DNA from 2 places in the Spirillospora sp. NPDC046719 genome. Region 1 is predicted to be linked to the other one. Evidence: riboswitches for the same ligand, from Rfam matches in the RefSeq annotation. Region 1 holds a riboswitch; the other holds the start of a gene.
What was found. Region 1 has a riboswitch for cyclic di-AMP ahead of ABZ914_RS17830 (C40 family peptidase). Riboswitches for the same ligand answer to the same signal wherever they lie in the genome.

Region 1 (14,836 bases):
GTGCGGTCGGGGCCCGTCCGGAGCCGCCGCGCGGACTCGTTGCGGACGAATCCGAGCTCCTCGATCGCCTCGCGCACCCGGTTACGGGTTGCTTCGGCCACGAGATCTGGCCGGTTTAGGACATTCGAAACGGTCCCAACCGAGACCCCGGCACGCCGCGCGACCTCGCGAATACTGGTCTGTGGCACGTCGCTCCTCGTCCGCCCCGGTGGTGTTTTCCCAGGTAGCTGGGCTTTCCCCTGTCAATCCCCGAAAACCCGGTCACGTATTGCGACCATTCGGGCACAGACAGCACGTAATCAGCGCTTGACGGGCCGGATCCGGCCGCCTAGCGTTCCGAGCCGAAGCGTAGCTTGAAACGATTCACGATCTTCGTCCGCGGCGAGATCCGGTGAGTCCAACGAGGAGGGAGCGGGTTCGGAACCGACGACCCAGACCCGACCCTGACACGTGGCCAACGAGTGAATCGTCACCCGGAGTTCCCCCGCACGACCCCGCAATCGGCCCATCGGCCACCTCCGGCCAAGCTCGCGAGACGGAAAAGGAACCCGACCCGATGATCTGAGTCCGGAAGGCTCCGGACCCGGCAACCCAACGCATGCAGTTCGAGGGCCCAACCCGTGCCTGTGCAGCGGACGGCTGCATCCCCGCGGTCATCAACCACGGACGAGGGAGGACGGAGTGGAAACAGCCACACTCGATTTCGGGCTGAGCGACGAGGAGATCAGGTTGCTCGCCCAGATCGCCAGCGGTGTCACCGCTGATGTGGCGGCGCGCAAGCTGGAACTGAGCGCACGGACCTTGCGCCGCAGGTTGCGGAACATCTGCGACCGGCTGGAGGTCAACACCCCTATCGAGGCCGTGGTGTGGGCGGCCAGAAGGCAGCTCATCTAGCGCGACCCGACGACGCCCGTCAGGGGACGGCGGGCGTCATCACCCGGAAACCAGCCCGACCGGAAGCAAGTCCACAGCGATACGAACTCGTCCGACCCCGCAGCGGCGGCGCCCTACGCCCGGCAGGTAGGTCCCTGCAAGAGCGCAGCGCCGCCGCGGACGCAGTTCACATCACCCTGCACCGGGCTGTCTGGTGCCGGCTCTCCAGCCGGCGCCCGCCGCTGCCGTGTGTTCTGCGGCCATCGGCTCTGCTGCCGACGCGTCTCTAGGGCGTCTGTTGTGCGGGCGTCTGCCGGGCACTCAGGCGACGCGGACCACGCCGGCGATCGGCCGACCGGCCAGGGACGCGATGCGGACGACGTCGCCGGTGTGCGGCGCGTGGATCATCTTGCCGCCGCCCACGTACATCCCCATGTGGTGCAGGTCGGAGTAGAAGAAGATCAGGTCGCCCGGCTGCATCTGGCTCTCCGAGACGTGGGTCCCGGCGTTCCACTGGCTGCCGGTGTAGTGCGGCAGGTTGATGCCGACCTGCTTGTAGGCCCACATCGTCAGCCCCGAGCAGTCGAACGTGGTCGGCCCCGCGGCGCCCCAGACGTAGGGGCTGCCGAGCTTACTCATCGCGTACCGCAGCGCCTCTGCGGCCTTGCCCTCGCCGATGACGGGCAGCTTCGCCAGCAGGGACGGGTCCTTCTTGACGGCCTTGCCGCGGACCTTCTCGTAGGCGGAGGTGACCTTCTTCTTCTGCGCGGTGAGCTGCGCCTTCAGCTGCGTGACCTGCTGGGCGCGCTCCTCGGCGGACTTGCGCGCGCGCTGGGCGGACTGCATCGCCTGCATGAGGCCGAGGACCTGCGTGCTGTCCTGGGTGGCGAAGTAGTTGAGGGTGGCGGCGCGGTCGAGGACGACCTGCGGGTCCTGGGCGGAGATGAACGAGACCGTGGGGTCGGTGCCGCCCTGCATGTAGCTCGTGGCGGCGAGGCTGCCGACCTTCTCGCGCAGGCCCTCCAGGGACTTCTGCTGGCGCTCGGCGTTGCCGGCGGCGACCTTGGCCGCCTGCTGCGACTGCTCCAGCTTCACCTTCAGGCCGTTGTACTGCTCGGTGAGCTTCTCCAGCTGGTCCGCCAGCTTGAACGCCTGGTCCTTGAGCTCCTTGGCCGACGGGTCAGGGTCGGCGTGCGCCATCGAGAGCGAATGCGGGACCACCACGTGGGGCGTGATGGAAAGGGCGACGAGCGCGCCGGCGATCGTGAGCGCCCGGACACGGAAACGAGCCGTCCGCACCAAATCTCCTCTCCTCGTCCGCCTACCGAGTTAGCTGACGGGTTCGGGCCGGAGCAGCCCGTCCGCTGGGCGCGCGCGCATCCCTCCACGCGGCTGCGGATTCACCCCAGACGGCATCGGCTCAGGGTGCTCCCCCGAACGCTCCGAAAGTGGGTCCCCGGCTCCTCGGGGCGCTGGTTGCGGCCCGTGGACTCGGCGGTCCGGCCTCCGCTTCGCGGAAGGCCGACGTCAGAGCGGGACACTAACGGAAGCGCCATTGGATGCCAACCAGAACATGCGAATTCGCAGGTCGTGGCGGACGGTACGGGGGGTAAGCGGCGGTTGCGGACGCGCCGCTCCGGCCCGCCGCGGCGCCCGCCGACCGGCACCTGTCAAGCCCCGGGCCACCCCCGGCCAGACCCGGAGCGCCCCTCGACCAGACCCGGAGCGCCCCTCGGCCACGTCCCGGAGCAGCCCCGGACAGGTGCCGGGTGGCCGCCGGTGGCCAGGGACGGGCGGCGAGTTCGGTAATCTCGCCTGTTTGTGGAAGTCGTGATCAGGCGTGCGCGCACCGCCGACGTTCAGGGGATCCGCAGGCTGGTCGATCTGTACGCGGGATCGGGCCGTCGCCTGCTCAAGAAATCGACGGTGAAGCTCTATGAGGACGTCCAGGAGTTCTGGGTCGCCGAGGACGTCCAGGGCGCCGGGCCAGGGGAGTCCGGGCCCATCGTCGCCTGCGGGGCGCTGCACGTGATGTGGGAGGACCTGGCGGAGGTCCGCTCGGTCGCGGTGGACAAGGGGTACGGCGGCCGCGGGCTCGGGCACCGCATCGTCTCCAGGCTCCTGGAGACGGCACGGGAACTCGGCGTCCGGCGGGTTTTCTGTCTTACCTTCGAAGTGGAGTTCTTCGCACGGCACGGCTTTCAGCAGATCCTGGGTACTCCGGTGGCGCCCGAGGTGTACGAGGAACTCCTCCGCTCCTACGACGAAGGCGTGGCAGAGTTCTTGGACCTCGACAGGGTCAAGCCCAATACGTTGGGCAACACACGGATGTTGCTTCGCCTGGAGGACTGACCCCACATGAGCGATTCCCCCAACCGCGGCCGGCCTTACGGGTCGTCGCAGGGGCCGGGCTCGTACGGCCCGCCGCCCCCCTACCAGGGTCCCCCGCAATGGCAGCAGCCCGAGCGGCAAGGCCAGGCTCAGCCGCCCGCACAGCAGTGGCAGTCACAGCAGCCGCAACAGCCCCAACAGCAGCAATGGCAGCAGCAACAGCAATGGCAACAGCAGCAGCCATCGCAACAGCAGTGGCAGGAACCCCAGCAGGACCAGTGGGGGCAGCCCTCGTACGAGTCCTATGAGCCGTCCTACGACCAGTACGGCGGTTCCTCGGGCGGTGACATGCCGCTGGCGCCGATCCTGCGGCGCGCGGGGGCCCGCCTCATCGACAACACGCTCGTGGCGGCCTTCGGCTTCGCGCTCGTCCTCCCCATCACGGTCGGCGCGTTCGGGCTGGGCAAGCCCGGGAGCAAGACGGAGGACGACGGCGGCATCTGGAACTGGCCGATCATCTTCACGCTGTTCGCCGTCCTGTCGGTCCTGCCGTTCATCTACGAGGCCGTACAGCTGTCGATGTGGGGCCGGACGTTCGGCAAGCGCTTCTTGGGCATCGGCGTCGTCCAGGCCCGTCCGGCCGGGAACCAGCTGACGACGACGCAGGCCGTGTGGCGGGCCGCCATCACCCACGTGGGATACCAGCTCGGCGTCTTCTTCTTCCTCGTCCTCGCCGTGATGGTGTGGCAGTACTTCGCCTACGGGATGCTGCTGGTCTGGGCGGGCGCGCTCATGGCGTACCTGTGGGCCATCTGGGACCAGCCCCTCCACCAGGCCCTGCACGACCGCGTCGCCGGCACCCTCGTCATCGACGAGCGCGCGGGATACGGCGAGTACGCCGAGTACGCGGAGTAGGTCCGCGATGGCGACTCCCCGAACGCCCGCGCAGGGGTCGGACGAGCCGTCCGGGACCGGGAGCGCCCTCCCGGGCGGCGAATCTGCGCTGTACGGCCACCCCGCCGATGACCTCGCCGATGACCTCGCCGATGACCTCGCCGATGACCTTGTCGATGGCCCTGCCGATGACCCTGTGGAGGGCGTCGCGGGGGAGGACCCGGCGCTCGCCGAACCCGGGCAGCGCCTGCTGGCGCGCATCGTCGACACCCTCGTGGTCGGCCTGCCCGTCATCATCGTCGTGAAGGAGTTCGTGTCCGGCCACGAGCTGGACGTCGTCGCACCGCCCGCCGTGGCGGGCTGCATGCTGCTGTACGAGGCCGTGCAGCTCGCCCTGTGGGGGCAGACCCTCGGCAAGCGCTTCGCGGGGATCCAGGTCGTCCCGGACCCGTCCGTCCCTGAGGGCGCCCTCACGGGCGCGGAACGGACCGCGGCCCCTGAAACCTTCGGCGGTGCGTCTGAGGGCGGATACGGCCGTCCGAGCGTCCTGCGGGCCGTGTTGCGGGCCGCTGTGTACTCCGTGCCGATCGCGCTGCGGCCCGTCCACATTCTCGGCCTTCTGGCGAGCCTGTTCTGGGTGGCGAACGCCGGGTTCATATACGAGGGGACGCACCGCAGGGCCGTCCATGACAGGCTCGCCGGCACCCTGGTCGTAAAACGCCGCACGCCCTGATTCACCGGCGTTTGCGGCGCTCTCGGAGTTGGCGGCGCGCCGTCCCGGGCGTGTCCGGCCCCGGCGCGCGCTGATCACGTCGAGCGCGCGCACAGGGCGCCGCGCGGCTTTGCCCCGGCCCTGCGGGCCGCAGGGCTTTGGGGAGATCCTCGCGCCGTTTCGGACACCGGACTTCGCCGGGCAATGCCAGCTCGTTCCCGGCGCGTTCAGGTTACGGGCGGGATTCCCGGAGGATGTGTCTCGTGCCGGAAGGTCCCTCCGGTTTGGAGTTGCTTCCCGGCGCGCACGGAGTCGGCGTTCATTGGCCCGCCGCACTTAGTCGGGATGGGACGCCGTCTCGCGTCGACCGGGGCACCGAGGCGGAATCTGCCGCTTATCCCCCGATTTCGGGATGGACTGGTATCGGCGGGGTGACGCTCCGCCATCCCGCCGCCAGTTCCCGAGCGCCGGAAGGCAACAGATTTTCGTCCCGGCATCGCGACCCGTAATCCCTCGACATCCGCCGGTAGCGGCGCCGCGGTCCCGGTCGGCCGCGCTCCGGGCCGGTCTGCCGGGTATTCCGGGCGCGTGCCCCGGTTAGTGCCGTTACGGCAGGGCTAATCGTCGGCAAGCGGTGCGGGTGTGCCCACCCTGTTAAGGTCCCGGTGGAACCTTTTTCAGTCGAGGTCCCCTCGACGGAATGCCTCGGCGCCCCGATACCTGGTCCAATGCGCCTTCGCCGGCCCAGGTCAGCGCGGTGCGCCGTGACGCCGGTCACCCCGAAATCCGCCGCCCTGTCCGTCCCCGGTAATTGAACGGCGCCCCATCCGCCCGGCCCGCGCCGCCCTCCGCGCACCGGTGGTCAAGCCGTTACCGGCCGCCAAGGGATGTTCATCCTCGACTTGAATTGTCATCCGCAGACTTCCCGGTATATCTTTGTCAACCGAATGCATAGTTTGCTCCAGCCGAAAGGTCTGTCCCCATGGCACAGAAGGTTCAGGTGCTTCTCGTCGACGACCTCGACGGTGGCGAGGCGGACGAGACCGTAGCGTTCTCGATCGACGGCGCCTCCTACGAGATCGACCTCAGCGGCGCCAACGCTAAGAAGCTGCGGGATTCTCTGCTGCCGTTCGTGGAGAAGTCGCGCAAGGCCGGCACGGTCAACAAGCGGCGCCGCCCGCGCGGCGCGTCCAGCCGCGAGCGCAGTGCCGAGATCCGCGCCTGGGCCAAGAACAATGGCATCAAGGTCAACGAGCGCGGCAGGATCCCGGCCACCGTGATCGAGCAGTACGAGGCGGCGAACTGACCCGCCATCCCCGCGCCGGCGGCCCGTCTCCCTCCATGAGACGGGCCGTTCGCTTGTGGCGTAGCACCCGCCCGGTTTCCCGTCCGCCCGGGCGAGGTACACCGGGACTTCGCCCCCATTCGGCGATCCTCGGACGCGACCCCGAACGACCTGCGGAAAGCCCCCGTTCGCTTGGGGCGTAGCGGGAACATGACGCACCGATGCGGTAGTTGGATGAGACTGAACAGCGCATAGCTGGGGAACGTCTCCTGGTGGGAGTGCACCGGGCGGCCTCCTCGGGGCGGGCTAGCATGCGGAAGGACAGTTCCGGACGTTCCGGACTCTGCCCAACCGCTCTGTGAGGAGCGACGAGATGTTCGAGAGGTTCACCGACCGCGCGCGGCGGGTTGTCGTCTTGGCCCAAGAAGAGGCCAGGATGCTCAACCACAACTACATCGGCACCGAGCACATCCTCCTGGGTCTGATCCACGAGGGTGAGGGCGTCGCTGCCAAGGCCTTGGAGAGCCTGGGGATCAGCCTGGAGGCGGTTCGCCAGCAGGTCGAGGAGATCATCGGCCAGGGCCAGCAGGCGCCGTCGGGCCACATCCCGTTCACTCCGCGCGCCAAGAAGGTCCTTGAGCTGTCACTGCGCGAGGCGCTGCAGCTCGGCCACAACTACATCGGCACGGAGCACATCCTGCTCGGCCTGATCCGGGAGGGTGAGGGCGTCGCCGCCCAGGTGCTGGTCAAGCTCGGCGCCGACCTCAACCGGGTGCGCCAGCAGGTCATCCAGTTGCTGCACGGCTACCAGGGCAAGGAGCCGGCCGCCTCCGGCGGCCCCTCGGAGTCCGCGCCGTCCACCTCCCTTGTGCTCGACCAGTTCGGCCGCAACCTGACGCAGGCCGCGCGCGAGGGCAAGCTGGACCCGGTCATCGGCCGGGACAAGGAGATCGAGCGGGTCATGCAGGTGCTGTCCCGCCGCACCAAGAACAACCCGGTCCTCGTGGGCGAGCCCGGCGTCGGTAAGACCGCCGTCGTCGAGGGCCTGGCGCAGAAGATCGTCAAGGGCGAGGTCCCGGAGACGCTGAAGGACAAGCAGCTCTACACCCTCGACCTGGGCGCGCTGGTCGCCGGCTCCCGGTACCGCGGCGACTTCGAAGAGCGCCTGAAGAAGGTGCTCAAGGAGATCCGCACCCGCGGCGACATCATCCTGTTCATCGACGAGCTGCACACGCTCGTCGGCGCGGGCGCCGCCGAGGGCGCGATCGACGCCGCCAGCATCCTCAAGCCGATGCTGGCCCGCGGCGAGCTGCAGACCATCGGCGCCACCACGCTCGACGAGTACCGCAAGCACCTGGAGAAGGACGCCGCGCTGGAGCGCCGCTTCCAGCCGATCCAGGTCGCCGAGCCGTCGCTGTCGCACACGATCGAGATCCTCAAGGGCCTGCGGGACCGCTACGAGGCGCACCACCGCGTGTCGATCACCGACAGCGCGCTGGTCGCGGCCGCGCAGCTCGCCGACCGCTACATCAGCGACCGGTTCCTGCCGGACAAGGCGATCGACCTCATCGACGAGGCCGGTTCGCGGATGCGCATCCGCCGGATGACCGCGCCGCCGGACCTGCGCGAGTACGACGAGAAGATCGCCGACGTGCGGCGCGAGAAGGAGTCCGCGATCGACGCGCAGGACTTCGAGAAGGCCGCCGCGCTGCGCGACTCCGAGAAGCAGCTGCTCGGCCAGAAGGCGCAGCGGGAGAAGGAGTGGAAGGCCGGCGACATGGACGTCGTCGCCGAGGTCACCGACGAGCTGATCGCCGAGGTCCTCGCCACCGCCACCGGCATCCCGGTCTTCAAGCTGACCGAGGAGGAGTCCACCCGGCTGCTGCGCATGGAGGACGAGCTCCACAAGCGCGTCATCGGCCAGGAGGACGCCATCAAGGCGCTCTCGCAGTCGATCCGCCGCACCCGCGCCGGCCTGAAGGACCCGAAGCGTCCCGGCGGCTCGTTCATCTTCGCCGGCCCGTCCGGCGTCGGTAAGACCGAGCTGTCCAAGACCCTCGCGGAGTTCCTGTTCGGCGACGAGGACGCGCTGATCCAGCTCGACATGTCCGAGTTCATGGAGAAGCACACGGTCTCGCGGCTGTTCGGCTCCCCGCCCGGCTACGTCGGGTACGAGGAGGGCGGCCAGCTGACAGAGAAGGTGCGCCGCAAGCCGTTCTCGGTCGTCCTGTTCGACGAGATCGAGAAGGCCCACCAGGACATCTTCAACTCGCTGCTGCAGATCCTGGAGGACGGCCGCCTCACCGACGCGCAGGGCCGCGTCGTGGACTTCAAGAACACCGTCATCATCATGACGACGAACCTGGGGTCCAAGGACATCTCCAAGGGCGTCTCCATGGGGTTCGCCCGGCAGAACGACGAGCAGGGCTCGTACGACCGGATGAAGGCCAAGGTGTCGGAGGAGCTCAAGCAGCACTTCCGTCCCGAGTTCCTCAACCGCGTCGACGACACGGTGGTCTTCCACCAGCTCACCCCGAAGGAGATCATCCAGATCGTCGATCTGATGATCGCCCGGGTGGACGAGCGGCTGAAGGACCGCGACATGGGCATCGAGCTGCGCCAGGAGGCCAAGGACCTGCTGGCCATCCGGGGCTACGACCCGGTCCTCGGCGCCCGGCCGCTGCGCCGCACGATCCAGCGGGAGATCGAGGACAGCCTGTCCGAGAAGATCCTGTACAACGAGCTCAAGCCGGGCCAGATCGTGATCGTCGGCACCGAGGGCTTCAACCCGGAGGACAAGGACACGGCGGAGAACGCCAAGTTCACCTTCCGGGGCGTGCCGAAGCCGTCCGCCACGGTCCCCGACGCCCCGCCCATCGAGGGCGCGGTCAACTTCAACAAGGACTGATCACCTCAGCCCTCGGCAGGGCCCGCACCGACCTGGTCGGTGCGGGCCCTTCCGCATGTCCGGCCCTTCCGCATGTCCGGCCCTTCCGCATGTCCGGCCCTTCCGCATGTCCGGGGCGTCCCCGGGGAAGATCGCTCCGACCGATCCTCCGACGCCGCTGGAGTCGACGTGAGCCGCCCGCCGCGCATGACCCTGTCCGCCCCCGTCCTCGACGCTCCCGATCCGCACGCCCTGGCCGCGTTCTACCGCCGCCTCCTCGGCTGGACGGTGGTGCAGAACGAGCCGGACTGGGTGAAGATGCGCCCTCCGGGCGGGGGAACGGGGCTGTCGTTCCAGCGGGAGCCGATCCACGTCGCGCCCACCTGGCCGGCCGCCGAGGGCGCGCAGCAGATCCAGATCCATCTGGACGTCGAGGTGGACGACCTGGAGGCGGCGTCCCGGCACGCGGAGGAAGCGGGCGCCGTCCTCGCCGATTTCCAGCCGGACGACGACGTCCGCGTCTTCCTGGATCCGGTCGGCCACCCGTTCTGCCTCTTCCTCCGGGAGCCCGAGTCCCCGACGGAGTTGTGAGCCCTGGGTTGTCGGAGGCGGCTCCTAGTATTCGAACATGCGATCGAATGTGGTGGGTTCGGCGGCGGAGTTCGGGCGGCCTCGCGGCCGCTCGCTGGACGCGGCGTTCCAGCGCGACCTGCGCGCGCCCGCCCCGCCGCAGTTGCCGATCTTCAGATCCCGGTTGCAGGGGGAACTGCTCGGCCGGCTCCTGCTCGGGCCCCGGCGCGAGGCGTCGATGCTCGATCTCGCGGTGATGCTCCGCACCGACCTCGGCTCGGTGATGCGGGAGGTGGAGCGGCTGTCGCGGGCCGGCGTCCTCGCCCTGCGCCGCACGCTCGCCGGGCGGCTGGTGTCCCGCGACGAGGGGAGCCCGCTGTACGAGCCGCTCGCCCGCCTGGTCATGCTGACGTTCGGCCCCGCCGCCGTGGTCGCGGAGGAGTTCGGCCGGCTCCCGGCCGTCCGCGAGGCGCACCTGTTCGGCCCCTGGGCGGCCCGCTACGCGGGCGTGCCGGGCGAACAGCCCGGCGAGGTCGAAGTACTGCTGGTCGGCGAGCTCGGGCGCGAGACGGCCTTCGACGCGGCCCAGGAGGCGGCCGCCCGGCTCGGCCTCCCCGTCCACCCGGTCGTCCGCACGCCCGCCGAGTGGGCGGACGACGCCGACCCGTTCCTCCGCGAGATCCGCGCCGGGCACGTGCACACCGTCGTCCGCTGAACCGCCGCTCAGGGGCGCCGGGGCGGCTGCCAGGGCTCCCAGGGCGGCTGCCGGGGCGGCTGCCGGGTCACTGCACGATGTCGTGGCCCGCGCTGCGGGCGCGGCGCAGGGCGACGCGCATGGCCACCCCTATCCCGAGCCGGTAGAGGAGCTTGGACGGCGGCGTCCGGTAGGCGAGTTCGGTGTGCGGGGCGTAGTGGACCTGCGGGCCGCTGTCCAGCCAGCCCGTGTGGACGCGCTGGTGCTGCCCCTGCACGTACTTGCTGAAGGAGTGGGCGGTCAGGCCGGCGCGGCGTCCGCCGTCGGGGAGGACGCCGAGCGGGACGTGGAGCAGTATCCCCTCGGCGTCCTGGCCGCTGAAGCCGACGGGGATCACCATGGGGAAGCCGTCGGCGCCGGTCCACCCGAGCAGGGCGTCGGGAAGGCTCGCGAGCCGGTGCGCCGCCTTGACGTGGTCGATGCGCGGACCGGTGCCGAGGCCCGGTGCCTTCTGCGGCGGCGGCGGGCCGGGCAGCGGGGGTCCGAAGACCTCCGGGCTCCCCTTGCAGGAGAGGTCCGGCCACACGATCAGCCGCTCGACCGCGATGTCGATGACCACGCGGGTGTAGTAGGGGCGCAGCCAGGGGCCCCAGAAGGGGCCGGTGGCGCGCGGTCCGTCGAAGCGCTCCCAGTCCGCGCCCAGGGACGCGGGATAGTCGTCGCGCGGGGGCGAGAGCGACGCGGTGCCCTGGACCAGCACGTACTCCGGGCGGTCGCTGTAGCCGTGCAGCCGGGTGTGGAAGGCCAGGGCGACGCGGGGATCCCGCCTGATCCGCTCCAGCTTCTTCCAGCCTCCGGCCGAGCTGTTCACGGTCACGGTGCAGGCGTCGCGGTCCCGTGCCCCGAAGTTCGTCACCGGGGTGAGCACCACGCCGCGGGCCGGCGTGACCGAGGCGAGCATGACGGCCTGGTCGCCGCCGATGATGTCATCGACGCCGTCGGGCCAGTGCGCGGTGCTCATCGGTCGCCTCCTCGGCTCGGCGACCGCAACTCTAACAGACATACTTGTTTGTTTAGAAGAAGAGGCGGTCGACGAGCAGCCAGGCGCCGAGGCCCGCCATGGCGGCGCCGGACAGCCGGCTGATCGAGCGGGCGGCGGCGGGACGGCCCTGGAGCGCGCCGCGGGCGACGGTGCCGAGGGCCAGGTAGAACAGCGCGCAGGTCGCCATGTAGGTCGTGCCCAGGACGCCGATCTGGCCGGCGACCGGCCAGCGGCCGTCCGGGTCCGTGAACTGCGGCAGCAGCGCGACGAAGATCAGCAGCCCCTTGGGGTTGAGGCCGCTGACGCCGATGCCGCGCAGGAAGGTCCGCCATTCGGTGCCCTCGGGCCCGGCGCCCTGTGGGTCGGGCGCGGCCGGGCGCATGAGCGTCGTGGCCCCGTGCCACACGAGGTAGGCCCCGCCGACGAGCGTGAGGCCGGTGAGGAGGTCCGGGGAGCCGGCGACGAGCGCCCCGACCCCGGCCGCGACGACGACCGTGACGGCGGCGTACCCGGTGACCAGCCCGCTCACCGCGGGGAGGACGGAGCGCCCGCGCAGCCCCGCGCTGATCGTGAAGGCCCAGTCCGCTCCGGGGACGGCGATGAGCAGGAACGCGACCGACCAGAAGGCGAGGACGGAGCCGGTGGCCATGGCGGGAATCCCCTCGTATGGCGGCTGATGAGGGGAGAATATGTTTGATCTGCCGAAATGTGCTGCCAAGTTTCACCAGAACACGCCGCCAGCGTGGAAGGATCTTCTGTATGGACGCCATCGACCGGAAGATCATTGCGGTGCTCCAGGAGGACGGCCGGGCGACGATCACCGATGTGGCGGCGCGGGTCGGGCTGAGCGTCTCGCCCTGCCACCGGCGGCTGCGGGAGCTGGAGCGCAACGGGACCATCCGCGGATACCGGGCGGTCGTGGACGCCGCCGCCCTGGGGCTGACGTTCCAGGCGCTGGTGTTCGTCACCATGCGGCAGGAGGACCGGGAGACCCTGCTCGGCTTCGAGGCGGCGGTCGAGCGGGTCCCGGAGGTCGTCCAGGCGCAGCGGCTGTTCGGCGACCCCGACTACCTGCTCCGCATCGTCACCGCCGACCTGACCGCCTACCAGGAGCTGGAGGACGACGTGCTCTCCGCGCTGCCCGGCGTCCAGCGCCTGAACTCGACGCTCGTGATGAAGCACATCGTCAACGACCGCCCGCTGCCCACGTGACCCCCCGGCCGGCGCCCACCTGACGCCCCGGCCGGCGCGGCGGTCAGGTGGCCGCGAGCCAGGTCTCGATCTCGCGGTTGAGGCGGGTCTTGGTGGACGCGGAGGCGAAGGAGGCGTCCACGCCGGCGCGGGCCAGGTCGGCGAGCGCGGCGTCGTCGTAGCCGAACGCGTCGCGGACGCGGGCGTACTCGGTGGCGAGCGGCGCGCCGATCAGGGCGGGGATGTCGGTGTTCACGGTGACGATCAGCCCCGCGTCGCGGAGACGGGGGAGGGGGTGGTCGGCGAGGGACGCCGCGAAGCCCAGCGCGACGTTGGACGACGGGCAGACCTCGAGCGGGATCTTCCGTTCGCGGACCTCGGCGACCAGGTCCGGGTCGTCCAGGACGCGGATGCCGTGGCCGAGGCGCTCGGTGCGCCCGGGGCCGAGCGCCTGCCGGATGCTGGCCGGTCCCTCGCCTTCCCCCGCGTGGTGGACGACGTGCAGGCCGGCGTCGCGGGCCGCCGCGAACACCTCGGTGAACGGGTCGCCCGGGTACGACTCGTCGCCCGCCAGGCCGACGGCGACGACGCCCTCGTGGCGGCGCGCGAGTTCCAGCGTGTGCCAGGCGCGCTCGACGGAGCGGCGGCGCGAGTGGTCCAGGAGCAGCCCGACCTCGATGCCGAACGCCTCGCGTCCGGCGGCCAGGCCCTCGCGGACCGCCGAGAGCGGCATGTCGAGGTCGCCGAGCCGCTCGCCGTGCGCGGCGGCGGTGAAGGAGACCTCGGCGTAGCGGGTGCCCTGCGCCGCCTCGTCCTCGCAGAACTCGTAGGCGATCCGCCGGAAGTCGGCGGGCCGCCGCAGGCACGTGCGGACCAGCTCGTTCTGGGCGAAGAACGCGGCGAAACCGCCGAAGGTCCCGCCGTCGCGGGGCACCTCGACCCCGTTCGCGTCGCCGATGGCGCGGAGCGTGTCCCACCGGACGGTGCTCTCCAGGTGGACGTGCAGGTGGGCTTTCGGCAGGCTCAAGAGGTCGCGCACCCGCCGAACGGTACGACCCCACTGGCCCGCCCGACCACCCAATTTCCCCGCAGACCGCCCCCGTGCGGGCGCGGACGCGGTCGCTCAGGTGGGGAGGGTGTAGCGGCCGTCGTCGAGGGGATCGACGAGGCCGTCCGCTATGAGGGCGTCAAGAGCGCGTTCGCGCTGCGGGGCATCGGACCAGACGACGTCGAGGGCGGGCTTCTCCACGGGCCCGTCGGCGTCGCGGAGGACGGCGAGGAGGCGGCCCCGGCACTGGCGGTCGGTGCCCGCGTAGGTCTGTCCCCGGCGGGGCGGGCCGTCGTAGGCGGGACGGCCGTTCAGATGCCAGGCGCACTGCGCGAGGACCGGGCAGTCGACGCAGCGCGGCGTGCGGGCCGTGCAGACGAGCGCGCCGAGCTCCATGACGGCGACGGCCCAGCGCGCGGCGGTCGGCGGGTCGAGGGGCACCAGGCCCTCGGCGACCGCCACCTCCGCCTTGGTCTGGGCCTTGGGCGGGTACTCCTCGCCGGAGACGAGCCGGGCCAGGACGCGGCGGACGTTGGTGTCGAGGACGGCGTGGCGCTGCCGGAACGCGAAGCTGGCGACGGCCGCGGCGGTGTAGGAGCCGATGCCGGGCAGGGCGAGCAGGTCGGCGTGCGACGAGGGGACCTCGCCGCCGTGCCGCTCGGTGATCGCGCGGGCGCTCTCGTGCAGGCGCAGCGCGCGGCGCGGGTAGCCGAGCCGGCCCCAGGCGCGGACGGCCTCGCCGGACGGTTCGGCGGCGAGCGCGGCGGGCGTGGGCCACCGCTCCATCCAGGCCCGCCAGACGGGCAGGACGCGGACGACGGGGGTCTGCTGGAGCATGATCTCGCTGACCAGGACGCCCCAGGGGGTGGCGTCGGCGGCGCGCCACGGGAGATCCCGCGCGTTCGCGGCGTACCAGTCGAGAATCGGATCGGTATACGTGGAGTTCATGGCGGACCGCCATTGTGGCACGCGGCGGGTCGGACCCCTGTGCCGATTCAGCGAATGCATACTGACCGTATGGATACGGGTACCGAGCGTCATTTATCGCTGGACCGGTATTGGCGGCGCCGCGTGGCGGTACTGGCCGGAATGGCCGGTGCGGTCGCGGCGCTGGCCTGGGCGTGCGGCGGCGGGAGCAGCGGGGGCGGTGAGAAGGAGCCGGTCCGCAACGCCGGGGCGATCGATTCGGCCGCGCCCGACCTGCCGCCGGGAGCGATACCGACGGTGACCGTCACCACGACCGTCACGCCGGAGGCCGCGGAGGACGCGGAGGACGGCGCGCCGTGCAACACGCACGACCTGGTGTTCA
Region 2 (14,836 bases), on a different contig from region 1:
CGCCGCGCCGCGCGGGATCCGGTCCAGCGGGTTCAGCACGTGCCCGTCCAGGCGGGCGCGGCCGCCGCGCGTCTCCAGCCGGGTCACGACGGCGGCGGGCCGCAGTTCCCCGAGCGGGTACAGGTGGAAGCCGAGGTCGGTGACGTCGAGGACGCGGCGGCCGAGGTCCCCGCGCGGCGGGCTCCCGCCCCAGAAGACCCGGCCGTCCCGCTCCACCAGCCGGGCGTGCAGGTCGGACCGCCGGCCGGGCAGGTACTCGGCCGCCGCCAGCGCCCCCGCCCGGTCGCCCTCCCTGATCAGGAACGCGGCGATCGCGGCGAGCGGGTTGGCCGTCTCGAACACCACCGGGTCCAGCCCGGCCAGGTAGCCGGCCGCGAGGTCCAGGAACCTGGCCCGGTACACCGGGTCGCGGTCCCGCAGCTCGCGCAGGTAGAGCAGCAGGTCGTGGTTGACGAACTTGGCGTCCTTGGCGCGCTTCAGCCCGTCCGCGCCGCGCAGCTCGAACAGCATGTCGATGCGCCGGTGGATCTCCAGCCGGTCGGCGAAGTTGGCCAGCTCGTCCCGGCGGTTGGAGATCGACGGCTTCGCCCGCCGGTCCTGGACCAGCCAGTTGTAGACCCGGTGCGGGATCAGGGCCATGCGCGCGGCGGCCGTGTACGCCTCCGCGCTGAACAGCAGGTCCTCGTAGTGGAGCCGTTCGACGAAGCGCAGCGCGCCGTCCTCCAGGAAGCCCCGGCGGTAGAGCTTGTTCGTCGACAGGGTGTCGTAGAGCAGGTCGGGGTTCTCCTCCAGCGACCCGTACACGGCGCTGCGCTCGTAGAGCCACGGGTACCAGGGCCGGACCCGGTCCTTCGAGCCCTTCGGCACGTCCAGGAAGACCCGGTCGCAGAGCCCGGAGACCAGGTCGGCGCCGGTCTCCTGCGCGGCGGAGAGCAGGTTGAGGCAGGCGTGCCGGTCCAGCAGGTCGTCGCTGTCGAGGAACATCACGTACCGGCCGTCCGACCGCTCGACGCCGACGTTGCGCGGGCGGCCGCAGCCTCCGGAGTTGACGGGCAGGTGCACCGCCCCGACCCGGCCGGGGTGCGCCGCGGCGAGCCGGTCCGCGGCCTCGCCGGTGCCGTCGGTGCTCGCGTCGTCGACGATCACCGTCTCGACGCCGCCCAGCGACTGCCCGAGCGACGAGGCGACCGCCCGCGGGAGCCGGGCGGCGTCGTTGTAGGCGATCACCACCACGCTCACATCCGGGCGCACCCGCATGGGCATCCCCCTCCGCTCCTCCGGCGTGTCAGGGGTTCCTTTCCAGCAAGGAGGCGTCAAGGGCCAACTCAGATCAAAAGCTGTCAATGCTTAGCATTACCCGACAGGTCGCGGCAGACCACCTGGGAACGCCAAAGGCGCCCGGTCGAGGACCGGGCGCCTTCCTTCCGCACGAATCAGATCATTCGCCTGCGGGACGGATCATCGGGACTTGGCGTAGTCGGGGTATCCGTAGCCGACGACTTCGGACTTGTCGCGGATCTTTTCCTTGACGGCGTTGTCGGTGTTGCCCTCGATCGTGGTGATCGTTCCGTTGCCGTTGTCCTTGACGACGAGGCCGACGTGGTCGATGTCGTCGATCCCGCCGCGGGACCCGTTCTGCCAGTCGAAGAACACGACCGCGCCGGGCCTGGCGGTGTCGCCCCAGCGGTGGGCCTTCTCGAACCAGGAGGCGTGCTGGACGGTGTAGGCGTCCCAGCCCATGTTCTTCACGCCCGTCTGCGCGCTGAGCCACGACACGAACATGTCGCACCACTCGGCGCCCCGGTAGTCGCCGACGCTGCCGCCGTCGCGCCGGGCGGTCACCGCGGCGTGCGGGGTGGAGGCGTACCAGTCCGCGTACTTGGTCGAGCCGTTGCGGCTTTCGCTCTCGCCGACCTGCGACTTCGCCAGCTTGATCACGGTGGACGCGGCGACCGTGCGGGACGCGGACCGGGTCGCCTTGCGGGGCGCGTGCTCGGTCCCGGAGCGCTCGGACACCACGCTCTCGCGGTGCTGAGCGGCGGCCTGGGCGGGCGTCTCGGCGGACGCCGTGCCCCCGGCCAGGGGGTTGAAGATCGCCAGTCCGACCGCGCCGGCCATCACACCCGCCACGGCGACGCCCACGGCCCGGTCCTCGGGGCTCATGCGGGCGAGCGCGGCGCGGGAGGCGGCGCCGGTGAGGCGCCCGCTCAGCCGGGGGGCGAAGTTCTTGGTAAAACGATCGAAACGACCGGTCATGCAGGGAATCTCCTTGTCTCCCATGACGCCTACCGGGTTAGCTGACGGATTCGGGCATGGAAGAGCCCTACGGCGCGGCCTGACGGACGCGCCGATTCACCCCTGGAACCTTGGGTCCCCGGCTCCGTCCGGTCGGGTGGACCTGGACGGACTCGGCCTCGCACCGCGGGACGCGGTGCCGGATATTCGGATGTATCTCAGCGACTGATCTCGAGGGGGCGCGCATATGCGGCGCGCGTCGCGTGCGGATTCCGCTCAGCGACCCTCGGCCGCGCATGGAAGCGGCCGGCGTGCAACGCATGGAACGCGCTGCTTGATTCGTGCAAGAAGGTACCAACACTCACAAGAAAAGCAAACCGGCCGCAAAAGGATCTTTTGCCTGCTCAACGCCGTTGCGCCCCCGCTTCAACGACCGCCCCCGGCCGGACCTTGCCGATCTTTCTCCGGACGGCCCGGAACCCTTACGGCATAGGGGATTCCCGCCACCGCCCCCCGGCCCGGGAAAGGTAAAATGATCAAAAGGCGCGGGACGCTTCCGCCCTTCACGGCCCGCCCGCGAGCCGCGGCGCAGATCACACGGACCGCGCCGCTCCCCCGCCGATGTGGCCTACGTCACCCCGGTTCGCGGTGGGCCTGACCTGCCGAAGATCACTCCACGTACAGGGCGAATATCGTGGTGTCGTCGGCCGCCCGGTCGTGCTCCATCCGCGCGAGCACCTCGTCCAGCGCCAGTTCCGGCCCCGACGAGGAATCCCGCAGAATGCCGGTGAGCCGATCGATCCGCTCATCGAGATCGGTGTCCCGGCGCTCCACGAGGCCGTCGGTGTAAAGGAACAGCAGATCCCCCGGCCGCAGTTCCGTGGAGATCGTCGTGTATTCCCAATCCGGCAGCGCGCCGAGCATCGGGTCGCGATAGACCTCCAGCGGCTCGGCGTGCCCGTCCCGCACCAGGATCGGCGGCAGATGCCCCGCGCACGTCCACTCCATGACGCGCCGGTCCGGCCGGTAATGGCCCACGATCGCCGTGCCGGTCGCCGGCGGGTGCATGCTGCCGACCAGCTCGTTGAGCCAGCCCACGAGCTGCCCCGCCGACTCCCCGGTGCACGACAGCCCGAGCAGCCCGTTGCGGCTGCGCGCCATCGACGCCGCCGCCGGGAGGCCGTGCCCCGCCGCGTCCCCGATCGCGAACAGCGCCCGCCCGTCCGGCATCGCGCGGGTGGCGAACCAGTCCCCGCCGATCCGCGCCGTGCTCTCCGCCGCCAGCGCCCGGATCGCCACCCGCAGCCCCGGCAGCCGCTCGACCTCGCCCTCGTCCGGCAGGATCGCCCGGCGCAGCGTCACCGCCACCTTGCGCTCCTGGGCCGTCCGCGCCTGCTGCTTGAGCATCTGCCGGCGCGTCTCCGCCAGCGCCCGCTCCACCCCGCGGCGCCGCGTGATGTCCTGCGAGACGATGTTGATCGACACCGGCAGCCCGGAGTCGTCCAGCACCGGCTCGGCGAACACCCACAGATGCCGCGGCGTACCGTCCTTGCCGATCACCCGGTGCTCGGCCTCCACCGGCTCCCGGCGGGAGAACATCGTCTGGACGGCCTCCTCGACCAGCGGCAGGTCGTCGTCGGCGACCACCTTCGGCAGGTCGTGCGGCGCCGGCGGCACCTCGTCCGGACCCAGCCCGTAGTTCGCCAGCATCTGCGGCGTCCAGTCCGCCTGCCCGGTGACCAGGTCCCACTCGCCGAACCCGATCAGCGCCAGCCGCTCCACCCGCTCCAGCCGCCGCGCGCTGCGGTCCTCCCCGGTGTGGTACCGCCAGGTGAGGCACACGCCCGTCGTCGTCCGGACGCACCGCGCGCTCATCCGCGACGACCGCGACAGCCCGCCCTGGACGGTCGAGTACATGATCGAGTCGCGGTCCAGGGGCGGCCCGCCCTCCAGCACCGCGACGTAGTCCTCGAACAGGCCGCTGAGCGCCGCTCCCGGATCCGTCCGCAGCAGCCGCTCCCCCGCCAGATCCTCGGGGCCCCGCCCGAACAGGTCCCGCGCGGCCTTGTTCAGCTCGGCGTACAGGAAGTCCTGCACCTCGCCGTCCGCGTCCCGCACCGGCACCAGGTGGGCCGCCGAGTCCAGCGCCCCGTCGAGCAGCCCCCGCGCCACCGGATCCTCGGGCAGCCCCTCGATGATCGCGGCGTCGCCCCCGGTGTCCTCGGCCGCCAGGCGGTGCAGGAGGTCCTCGGCCTCGGAGACCACGCCCCGCCGGTCGGTGTCCTCAGCGCGCGGCGGCCGGCGTCCCGCCACCACCGCGCCCTCGGCTCCCGCGCCGCCGCCCTGGACGACCATGGCCGCCGCCTCCGGCAGCTCCATCTCCAGGTCACGCGCCAGCCAGATGAGGTGCTGCAGCGCCTCGCCGGGCGGCACCCCGAGCCGCCGGGCCAGCATCACCCGCGCCTCGGCCAGCACCGCACGGTCGTGCGCCGCCCCCCGCAGGCCCTCGAGGTCCGCCGCGTGCACTCCAGGCGTCCCCCACGTGCCGTCCGCTTCCGACACCCCAGTCCCCCGTTCGGCGTTTTCATGCCCTGGGAGAAAAAAGCTACATACGTCGGCGAAGGTCCGTTCGCCACCATCTTCGTTACCAGTCCGGATCTTTACCCGGCTTTTTCGTTTCGCCCTAATACGACCGCTTTCACTGACCGTCCGGAGACGATCCCCTACCCACGCCTGTGACCTGCATCACAGCATTCGCGAGCGCCGTCACGCACCCCGCCGCGGCCTCCGCGGACGTCCCCTCCGGATGCAGCGTCAGCACCACGACGATCTTGCCGTCCACCACCCCGGTCGTGTGCAGCGCGGGCCGCCCGAGCCCCAGCTCCGCCGGCGCGGGCCGCCGGTCCGGCACGTCCTCGAACCCCGACCACCCCTGCTTCACCGCCGACGGCCCCGCCTCCGCGATACCGAAGACCTGGTCGAACCCGTCCGCACCCCTTTTCGCCATCCGCCCCAACTGCTCCAGCACGAACCGCCCCTCCGGCACCGCCACCGCATGCCGATAGACCCGCACCACGTCCCCGGCGCTCATCCCCGTGTACCCCCACCACCCGGGCATGCCGGCGGGCGGCGGCACCGTCTCCCGCAACCCGGCCCGCCGCACCATCCGCTCGACGATCTCGGCCCGCCCGCCCCGCTCCCACACCTCGTCCGCCGCCGCGTCATCACTCGTCCGCAGCATCGCCCCGACCATCTCCCGGTCCCGGGCCCCGACCACCCGTCCCCGCAGGAAGTCGAGCGCCATCAGCACCTTGACCACCGAGGCCGACCGGAACACCTCCGCCGGCCGCCGCTCCGCGACCGCACACCCCGCCGCCAGATCGAAGACGGCCCATGAGGCCCGCACCCCCGCGGGCACCTCCACCGCCGAGAACCCGGTACGCACGACCCTCCAGACTGCGCTAGAGTAATCACGCCCGCTCAGACGGGCACCGGGACGTAGCGCAGTTTGGCAGCGCACTTGACTGGGGGTCAAGGGGTCGTGGGTTCAAATCCCGCCGTCCCGACAGAGAAGTACCAGCTCAGAGGCCGTTTCCTCCACACGGAGGGACCGGCCTCTTGATCGTTTGTTAGCCGTTCGTTAGTGAACCCGGCGGCCCCTCATGGCACTCACCCGGTTCACACAGAACCAGAAGAACCGGCCCCAGCCCGCTCCACCCCACCGGATGTTCACACGTCCGGTCCCCACCCGCTCCCCCGTGATCCTCATCCGATCCAGAGCACCATCGACCACCAACGCAGGCGGCCGGGCCGCAGCACCGTCAGCCACAAGCGACGAGCCAACGCCCCGCCGCGATGGTCGGTTCGTCCGCCACCAGCCTCAGCGGCGTATCTAGTGCCGTGACCGGGAAGGTTTGCCGGGTGGGCGGGGCCGGACGACGTGGCGCCGATCGGCCAGGTGTTGTCGTACCCCGGTGTAGCGTCCAGGCCAGAGTCAGATCATGTTCTGTGGTTGACGGAGGCGCGCGGATGACAAGTACAACAGGCGAGGTCGTAGTGGGCGGCGTCCCGGCTCAACAAGATCCCGGCGCAGGGCGCCTTTCGGTGAACGCTGAACTCGACGCGCTCAAGGGCGCCCTGGACAGCCAGCGCGCGCACGTCCTTGGGATCCTCGAAGGGCTCTCGGAGGAGGATCTGCGGCGGCCGGTGTTGCCCAGCGGCTGGAGCTGCCTGGCGTTGCTGCGCCACCTCACTGTGGATGTCGAACGCTTCTGGTTCCCCGGGGTGATCGCGGGCGAACCGGATGTGGCCAGCCAGCTTGCGGCAGGCGCGGAGGCGCACTGGTACGTCCCCGAAGGAATGAGCACCAAGGAGGTCTTCGCCGACTACCGGGCGGCCATCGCACGCGCAGACGTCGTGCTAGCCGCCGCCAACCTGGAGCAGGAGCCCGCTGCGTGGCCCGTGGACATCTGGCCGACCTGGCGGTTGCCCGACGTGCGCCGCGTCCTCATCCATGTGCTCACCGAGATCGCCTGCCACAGCGGTCACTTGGACGCGGCACGCGAACTGATCGACGGGACTACCTGGCTCGGCGGCAACCCCTACGCCGGATAGTCCTCTGGCCCGGTGAGGAGCGTCGAGACCTTCAGGCCTCGGCGGAGAGAGGCCGGCCGCCCCAGCGGATTCCCTTCTCGCTGCGAACGCGGGCCCGTTCACGACGCTGAGCGGCCAGGATATCGGGGTGCCGGGCGTTCTTGTTGCGCCAGCGCAGGTATCGCTGCAATTCCCGTGTCTGAACCGTGTGGTTGGAGTGATGCGAGTTGGCGAGGGTGAACTGCCGCATACTCGATCCGGTCCAGCTTGGCGTCGAATGCCGGGTCCCTGGATTCCTTCCAGGTCTTGGTCCCCTGGAACGTCACGCCGCGACGGTGGAGCAGGCAGCGCAGGGCCTCACGGCCAATCCGAATCGGACGGGCGACGTTGCGCCGCAGATGATCGGTGAGCTTGCGGATGGACCAGCGGGTGAAGGGCTGGCCGAGCTTGGTGGGGCGGGTGGTGGCCGTCTCGATGACGAACTCCTCATCGTCAACGCTCAGTAGGCGGGGACGGCCTCCCGCCCACCGAGGGTCCAGACAGGCCAACCCGATCTCGTTGAACCGAGGGATCACATCGCGGACGGTGTCCTCGTCCGCCTGCACCAGTTTCGCGATCACCGGCACGGTGTTCCCGCCCGCCGAGGCCAGCAGCATCATCGCCCCGCGCAACCGCGCCATGCCAGCGCTGCCCCGCCGCACGATCCGCTGCAGATTCTGCCCCTCCTGCTCAGTCAGCCTGCGAACCCTGACCGGCGCTGCCATCCCGCCTCCCCGCACCGATCGGACATGTCGCCACATCCAACCGGCGCAAGGTCAGCCAGCACCAGCCCGGTGATCGTTTCCGGTCACAGCATTAGCCAAGGAAGCCCCGGCCCTCTCCGGGCCTGGGCTTCCTCGAGACGGTGTCTGGGGTGTCAGCGCTTCAGGATCGCTACAAGGCTCGCGAACTCGTCGCGGCGCAGGGTGAGCTTGGCGCCGGCCGGGTTCTTGCTGTCACGAATCCCCACGGCCTCGCCGAGGCTGGCCAGTTCGACGCAGTTGTCTCCGGCCTCACTGCTACGCGATGACTTGCGCCAGGTCACGTCCATCGCTCCCTCACAACCTTCCGCATCAGTTCGACCGACGCCATCGGTGAAAGCGCCGCCGCCTGGAGCCTACTGAAAGCCTCGCTGACGAGCGCCAGGTCTCTCGGCTCGGCGCTCGTCTCGCCCCCGATGTTGCTCTCCAGGTACACGATCTCGCTGCGATCCGGCTGGGTCGCGATCACGAACGGCGCTCGGGCGTCGCGGTAGTAGCCGATCGGGGCGATCTGGATCGTGATGTTGTCGCGCTCCGACATAGCGATCAGGTGCTCCAACTGTTCGCGCATGATCTCCGGAGAGCCGACCTCTCGGAGAAGGACGGACTCGTCCAGCACCACGAACACGGTCGGAGCATTCGGCTTGATGAGCACCTTCTGACGTTGCATCCGTTCGCGGACGGCCTCGTCGCTGTTCATGAGCACGCTCGCGTACGCCTCGGTCTGGAGAAGTCCATAGACCAGCCTGGTCTCGAACGCGCGCAACGCATCGGCGGACGCCTCGGCGCGGGGGAAGTCGGCGAAGAACTTCGGATAGCTGCTGCAGCGGAGGAGTTCATCCCAGGCATCGACCAGGGCAGTACCGGAGTCCAGCGCCTTGTCCAGCCGTTCGGCGAAGTCCCTGCGGCACTTGGTGCGCCCGGACTCGACCTGCGAGATGTAGCTGCGCGTGACTGCAGTCCGTGCGGCGAGCTCCGTCCGGTTGAGGCCTGCTTCCTCTCGCAGGCGCGTGACCTCTGCGCCGAAGGCGACGGTCTTCGATGTCGGTTTGCGTACGGCCACTGCTTCGCCTCCGTGTGAGCGAGGGGAACCCACCTACCAGCGATCGGCAGCGCCACGTGTGTGTTGCTGCACTTCGCTGGTAACGCTACGCGGTGGAGTTCAGAGTGTGCAGTGAGTTACCAGAAGCAGTCAGTGGCCAGCGAAGGTCGTGCCGATGTCCGCAGCACCGCAAACCCCTGAAGTCCCGACGCTCATCCTTGAACCCAACGATCAGGCACCGCGCCTCGCGCGCCGGTTCCTCGCCGAGCAGTTCGCCAGCTGGGGCATCACCGACGACTACATGGGCCGCCTCGTGATCTGTGAGCTGACCACGAACGCCTACAAGCATGGCGAAGGCCCGATCGTCGTCCGGCTGTTCCTCGACCCGCACGACGGACAACCGGTCATCGAGGTATCGGACACCGGTACGGGACAGCCCGTAGTCCGGCCCCAGAACTACGCCGCCACCTCCGGCCGTGGCCTACAGCTCATGGCCGAACTCGTGCACGGATGGGGAGTCAGGCACCTCACCGGAGGCGGCAAGGTCGTCTGGGCCAAGCTGCTCTGAACTCGACAGGTGCCCAACACAACGGCCCCGGTCCCCCGGAAGGACAAGGGGCCCCGCGCGAGGAGACGATGAACGTCACGTCACTACTACTGCGGCACCTCTTTCCGGACTGGTCGATCACCCTGGACCGAGAAGGCATCTGGAGAGCGACCGGACGGATCCTGATCTCCGCGTCCGACCTGGACGGCCTGGTGAGCATGCTCCACGTCGCCGACCCTGAAGCCTTCGAACGCGCAATCCTCCTGCTCCAAGAACCTCGAGGAACAGCCAGCTTCCGAGAGGACGGACGACAACCACGAAGGATCTATTGATCAACGGCCTCGTCGGGGCGACCGGACAGGGCGAGTGGGATCAGACGGCGCCGAACTCCTTGAAGGATCCTGCTGTAGCGGAGCCCACGGACTCGGGAAACCTGCCATGGCCAGGCGCGCTTGTGCGCTGGGGTCAGCCGGCTGCGGCACAGGACGCTCGGCCGCGGGTCTCGCTTCTCTGGCATACGCGGCGGCCCTTCGGGCGGCGTCGGCCTGGGCTTGGCGCTGCTGGAGATGGCGGAGTTCGGCGATGGTGTCGAGCAGGGTGACGAGGTTGGCGATGAGCAGCACCGTAGACACCACCGTCCGGTTCTTGATGACGCCGGTGCGCGCAAGCAGGCGCGCTGCAGTGCGCAAAGCGTCCCCGGCCGGAGTCGGAGTAGGGATGCGCCCATAGGGTGCGCGGGCCGCACGGTCGTAGGCGTTGGCGGCGCGATGCAGATGACGGTTGCCGGTGACCTTGGCCGCGACGCGAAGGGCGTCGGACGCCGCCCAGCAGGCATCCTGCACCGCGTGCGGGCTGACGGCCAGGTACCGGCGGATCTGAGCGGTGGCGTAAGCAGCGGCCCGTGCCGCATCGTCGTAGAACGCCTGGCGCTCCTCCGGCGTCAGTTCGTCATGCTCGCCCGCCTGTGCATGCGACGGCCCCGGCGAGGCCCAACGCTGGAGAAGGCGGGACAGTGAAAGGTCGTCGGCAAGGCGGCTGCCGGGACACCAAGTCGGTTCCACGCCACCGCGATCGACGGGAAACGCGACCGCGTATCCGGTCACTTGCCCGGGGCTGGTCTGGCTGTAGCGAGCCTTGACCAGGAGCCCGTCCTCGCGCAGCCGGTCGAAGAATTCGGTGGTCGTCCCGGACTCGTCCGCCGCGCGGCGGACGGCGGTCCGCAGCAGGACTCGCCTCGTCCGCGCGGACATGTACCGTCCGTCCAGCGGACGGACGCCGGACCGCGCCGGACCAAAGTCGTCCGCACCCGTCCACCGCCGGCGAAGCTTGGGCAACGTGAGGTCATCGGCGAGCCTGCCACCGCCGAACCACACCGGCCAGCCATCCCCGTTCACATCGCCGCGGACCGCCACCGCGTAACCCGTGACCTCACCGGCCGTCCGCTGACTGAAACGCCGACGGACCAGGACACCATCGTCTTGCAGACGCTGGAAGAACTCCGCCTCATTGCACGCCCCGGCCGCAGCCGTCTGGACTGCACGCTGCAGAAACGTACGGGACGGGACCTCCCGGCCACGGCGGACGGCCTTCTCCATCTCGCCCCGGCTCGGCCGCCGCGCCGCCGTCCGGTCCGCCGGCGCCGTCCCCCGCAACCCGTACCGCCGCTCAACCGCCCGACAAGCGTCCCGGACCCGGTAACCGTCATTCCACACATCAGGCCGCCCGCCGTCCTGGCGGGCCAAGGTCGCCACGATGTGGACATGGTCGGCGGCATGCCGGACCGCCACCCACCGAACCGCCCTCAAGTCCCCCTCCCGAGCAAGCCCGACCCGGGCCATCACCTCACAAGCGATCCGAGCCCACTCCCCATCGGACATCACCGGGTCCTCGGGCGCCGCCCGCAACGGCAGATGCCACACCGGCTGCCGATAGCTCTGATCCCCCAACAGCGCCAACGGCTGAGTGAGCAACGCCTCCAAACGCCGAAAGTCCCGGCTCCCGTCCGCCCGCACACCAGGCTCCAACTCGTCGATGCTGCAACTCCTGAGCCAGCCCATCGAGCCGCTCAATAGCGCGCGCCGCCGCCTGGGCATACCAGCGAAGCTGCTCGACCAACTCGCCAGAGTTCAAGGCCGCAACAGCCTGGTTGAGATTCACCCCGACCCGCTGCACCTGTCCGGCCGCCAGCAACACCGCCGCCAGCGCCTCCCGCAGCACGGCGTACTCCGACACCACTCGTCCCTGCGCCGCCGCCAAACTCGCCTGCGCAGCGAACGCACCCAACGCCAACCCCTCGTTCGCCGCCGCGGCCGCCATCACCGCATGCTCCTGCTCCGATAAGGCGATCCTCACCGACCGGTTCCGCTGCGGCGACCGAAGCGACCGACGCCTCCGCACCCCCGAATCCGACACCGACTTGCCTACCTCAGGCGTATGCCTCACCCCCTCGGGGGATCGCGCCCGATCCCCCCTACCCGTGGCTGGACCGTGCCCGGTCCAACCACCACAAATGAACGATCTCTATTACTTGCTCCGCCACGGCGAGGCCCGGCGAGCCCGCAACGGCTTCACGCCGCCCGCCGCCTGACCGCCACCCCATCGGCGCTCCAAACCGGGGCGTTCAGAGACGAGCGCTGCCCACAGCGGCGCACCACCTCGCCCAGCTTTCGCATGCGAGCAATCACAAGCAACCTTCGTAGTAGACAGCGTCTAAAGTTGCTCGCGCTTCATACTGCCCGCCCCGGAGGCCGGGCACCAACTTCACGACCGGCGCGCCGCGACATCGCCACCCCGCGATCACCTATTGGGAGATGGTGAGCGGTGTTGGGCGGGTGCTGCGGCCAGTAGCCGCCGGACATGCCGACGCCGACGTAGATGTAACCGGTATGGCGACCAACGCCGCGCTCGAGTCTTTTCTTCTCGTCGAACAGCTCGCGATCCGCGGTGTTGCCGCTGGGGAACGTGAACCACATCTCGATCGAGCCGGGCGAAGTCTGGACCTGGTCGTCGAAAGGCAGTCGCACAAACCACGAGGAGTCTGCGAACGCGGCCAACGTCGCGTCGGGGAACGGCCCGGCCGTCCTGGGGGGTGATGTTGGAGTACCAAGAATTCTCCGCGTTGAACCCATCGAGCGCCTGGGGGTGCACAGGCGACCTCCCCAACCCGCAGTAGGTGACCAATAACGACTCGGTACACCTGCAAGAAGCCGGTCGCCTTCGGCGCCGCCAGGCTCCAAGACCCGCCGTTGTCATCGCGACATGCATGACCGTGAAGATCACTGGATAGCAGGTGCCACGGCAAGCGAGTTGGAGGGGCCGGGACCGTCACATCGGCAGACACGGAAGCTGCTCCGTATTGCCGCCTCTGTGGGGCGCGGCTCAGCGATCAATGACCCCAACGGTGCCCGCTGCTCTCTCCAGATCGCCCAGGAGCGACTCGGCCAAGGCCTCCTCCGCGACCGCGACGTCGTGAGTGGTGAGAGACCGGGCGAGTTCGGTGTCCCAGGGACTGTCCGAGACACGGCCCGCGGAAGAGAAAGGCCCCGAGGCGTCGGCCAAGGCGCCCAGGTAGTCCGCTACGGACATCCGCCAGGGCAGCGCCCCCGTCCTGGCCATGACATAGGCGGCGATGCGCAGGCCCTCACCGTCGAAATCCCCGTGGTACCGGAGCACGCGGCCGGAGGCGGCAAGGCCTCGGAGGAGACGGACGGCAGCACTGTTGGGCCAGCCCGACGAACAGACCATCGGTGGGCATCGCTTCCCCAGGCGTTGGACGGCAAGAGCGACGATCGTGGGATTCTCGGTCACCCATACGGGGGATCCGACACCTTCCAGGTCGGAGGCCTCGACGAGTTGCGCGAGCGTGACAACGCAGGCCTGTGCGGCATCCGCCCAGAGGTTCAGTGAGCGCGCAAGAGGGTCTGAGCCGCTCGGGCGCAATCCTGCGACGAGCACCGTGGTGGACAAGGAGTCACAGGCGATCCCGGCCCTTTCCCAAAGCGCTCGGCGTTCGGACGCGTCGTTGGGAGGGTCGATGCCGTACAGGCAGGCGAGCGCTTTCAAGACGGCACCGGACACGCGACGGCCAACGTCCAGCGCGTGCGGATCGCCGAGTGTGTCGTTCGCGAAGGCGGCGAGCGGGCGACCGTCGGCGGGCAGCGCGACGAGCACCGAGAGGACCTGCTCCAGCATGCTACGGGTGTCTTCGAGGGAGCCCGCGACGAGGCCGCGGCGCCGGACGTCGGCGACCCAGTCGAGGAGCGCCGGCTCGGCGGCGACGACCGGATGCCCGGCCAGCCAACTCCAGAGTGCGGCGCGTTCCCGTTCCCGGTCACGGCGCTCGGCCGCCCGGTCTCCGATCGGTCCAATGACCGCCTCGGTGGCGGTCCGGGTGTCGCAGTCGGCGATCTCGCCCAGCACGGCGTCCAGCCGGACGACCGCGATGGTCAAGGTGGACGGCGGGTACCTGTCCATGCCGAGCAGGTCCGCAAGCGCGGCACGGTGATGCTCGCCAAGACCGCTCACCGTGACTCTGCTCACCGCGGCGCCTGAGGAGAACCGTCGGTGCAGTTCCTTCCACAGTGGGAGGAGGTCGGAGGAGTGCAGCCGATCAGGAATCGCCATCGAGGTCCTCGATCGGGAACAGTCCGTCGTCGGCGGGCAGGGTGCGGTGCCCGTCCCAGATGAAACGGGCGGTGGTGACCGCATTGTCACCATCGCCGTCGGCGCCGGTGATGAGCTGGTGGATCGCGATGCCGTCGAGCTCCTGGTAGTCGCACCACTCGTGGTCCGAGGTCAGGACCAGGTCGAGGCCCAGGCTGACCAGGAGGTCGAAGACTTGACCGCGGTTGGTGGTGTCCACGCCGACGAACACCTCGTCGAGGAGGATGAACCGCGGACAGTGGGGGTCGGTCTGGTAGTGGGCGGCCACGGCGGCGAAGAGCGGCAGGTGAAGCGCGATCGCCTTCTCTCCGCCGGAGAGCGCTCCGTGGAGTTTGCGGGTCAGATCCTGCCAGCCTTTCCCGTCGGCGCGTTCGAGACGCACGGTGAAACGGTGCCAGGCGGTGTAGTCGAGCACCTCCATCAGCTGCTCTTCCCAGCTCGCGGCGGTGTTCGCTGCTCTCGCCTCTTCAACCCGGTCTCGGAAGAAGCGGTACAGGGCCTCCTTGTCCTCGTTTCCCAGCCCGGCCGGGTCGCGGAGAAGGAGTTGACGGGCCGTGCGTATACCGGCCGACTGCTGTGGGTCGACCTCCCAGACGAGTCGCACGGCGACCTGGGACGCGGTCCGGACGCGCGCGAGGCGGCGGTTCATGCCGTCCACGAGGTCACCGGCCTGCCGGATCCGGTCGGCGAGATGGCGGCGGGTGTCGCCTGCGAGGGTGCGGTCGAACAGGTCACGTTCCTTGTCCGTGATGTCGGTGCGTCGCCGATCCCGCTCCTCGGCCAGGGCGGTGCTCAGCTCGGCCGCTCCGACGCGGACCCCGCTCATCGTCGCCGTGAGGATCTGAACATCCTCATCCGGTACGAGTTCCAGGTCGGCCTGGTCCGCCAGGACGTCCCGGGCGTGGTGCATGGCCTCGGACAGGCGAGCTCCGGCATCTCTTACATGCTGGGGTTCGT

Region 2: it holds a riboswitch for cyclic di-AMP, as region 1 does, so the genes downstream of both, ABZ914_RS04760 (CHAP domain-containing protein) here and ABZ914_RS17830 (C40 family peptidase) in region 1, are expected to answer to the same signal.

Annotation. Positions count from the first base shown of each region.
Region 1 is NZ_JBEYYT010000091.1:3,194-18,029, reverse strand. It holds gene ABZ914_RS17840 (substrate-binding domain-containing protein) at 1-188, opposite strand, end outside; gene ABZ914_RS17835 (LuxR C-terminal-related transcriptional regulator) at 625-894, shown strand; gene ABZ914_RS17830 (C40 family peptidase) at 1,195-2,172, opposite strand; cyclic di-AMP (ydaO/yuaA leader) riboswitch at 2,176-2,367, opposite strand; gene ABZ914_RS17825 (amino-acid N-acetyltransferase) at 2,695-3,225, shown strand; gene ABZ914_RS17820 (RDD family protein) at 3,232-4,119, shown strand; gene ABZ914_RS17815 (RDD family protein) at 4,127-4,831, shown strand; gene ABZ914_RS17810 (histone-like nucleoid-structuring protein Lsr2) at 5,793-6,116, shown strand; gene ABZ914_RS17805 (ATP-dependent Clp protease ATP-binding subunit) at 6,469-9,003, shown strand; gene ABZ914_RS17800 (VOC family protein) at 9,172-9,573, shown strand; gene ABZ914_RS17795 (hypothetical protein) at 9,611-10,267, shown strand; gene ABZ914_RS17790 (pyridoxamine 5'-phosphate oxidase family protein) at 10,335-11,267, opposite strand; gene ABZ914_RS17785 (LysE family translocator) at 11,320-11,937, opposite strand; gene ABZ914_RS17780 (Lrp/AsnC family transcriptional regulator) at 12,048-12,500, shown strand; gene add (adenosine deaminase) at 12,544-13,518, opposite strand; gene ABZ914_RS17770 (HhH-GPD family protein) at 13,603-14,475, opposite strand; gene ABZ914_RS17765 (hypothetical protein) at 14,545-14,836, shown strand, end outside.
Region 2 is NZ_JBEYYT010000015.1:41,232-56,067, reverse strand. It holds partial or broken gene ABZ914_RS04765 (glycosyltransferase family 2 protein) at 1-1,263, opposite strand, end outside; gene ABZ914_RS04760 (CHAP domain-containing protein) at 1,459-2,256, opposite strand; cyclic di-AMP (ydaO/yuaA leader) riboswitch at 2,269-2,424, opposite strand; gene ABZ914_RS04755 (PP2C family protein-serine/threonine phosphatase) at 2,905-4,797, opposite strand; gene ABZ914_RS04750 (serine hydrolase) at 4,934-5,680, opposite strand; tRNA gene ABZ914_RS04745 (tRNA-Pro) at 5,728-5,801, shown strand; gene ABZ914_RS04740 (DinB family protein) at 6,340-6,849, shown strand; partial or broken gene ABZ914_RS04735 (helix-turn-helix domain-containing protein) at 6,881-7,592, opposite strand; gene ABZ914_RS04730 (DUF397 domain-containing protein) at 7,745-7,918, opposite strand; gene ABZ914_RS04725 (helix-turn-helix domain-containing protein) at 7,909-8,691, opposite strand; gene ABZ914_RS04720 (ATP-binding protein) at 8,846-9,238, shown strand; gene ABZ914_RS04715 (hypothetical protein) at 9,550-10,812, opposite strand; partial or broken gene ABZ914_RS04710 (hypothetical protein) at 10,927-11,094, opposite strand; gene ABZ914_RS04705 (hypothetical protein) at 11,060-11,569, opposite strand; gene ABZ914_RS04700 (hypothetical protein) at 11,944-12,270, opposite strand; gene ABZ914_RS04695 (TIGR02679 family protein) at 12,596-13,840, opposite strand; gene ABZ914_RS04690 (TIGR02680 family protein) at 13,827-14,836, opposite strand, start outside.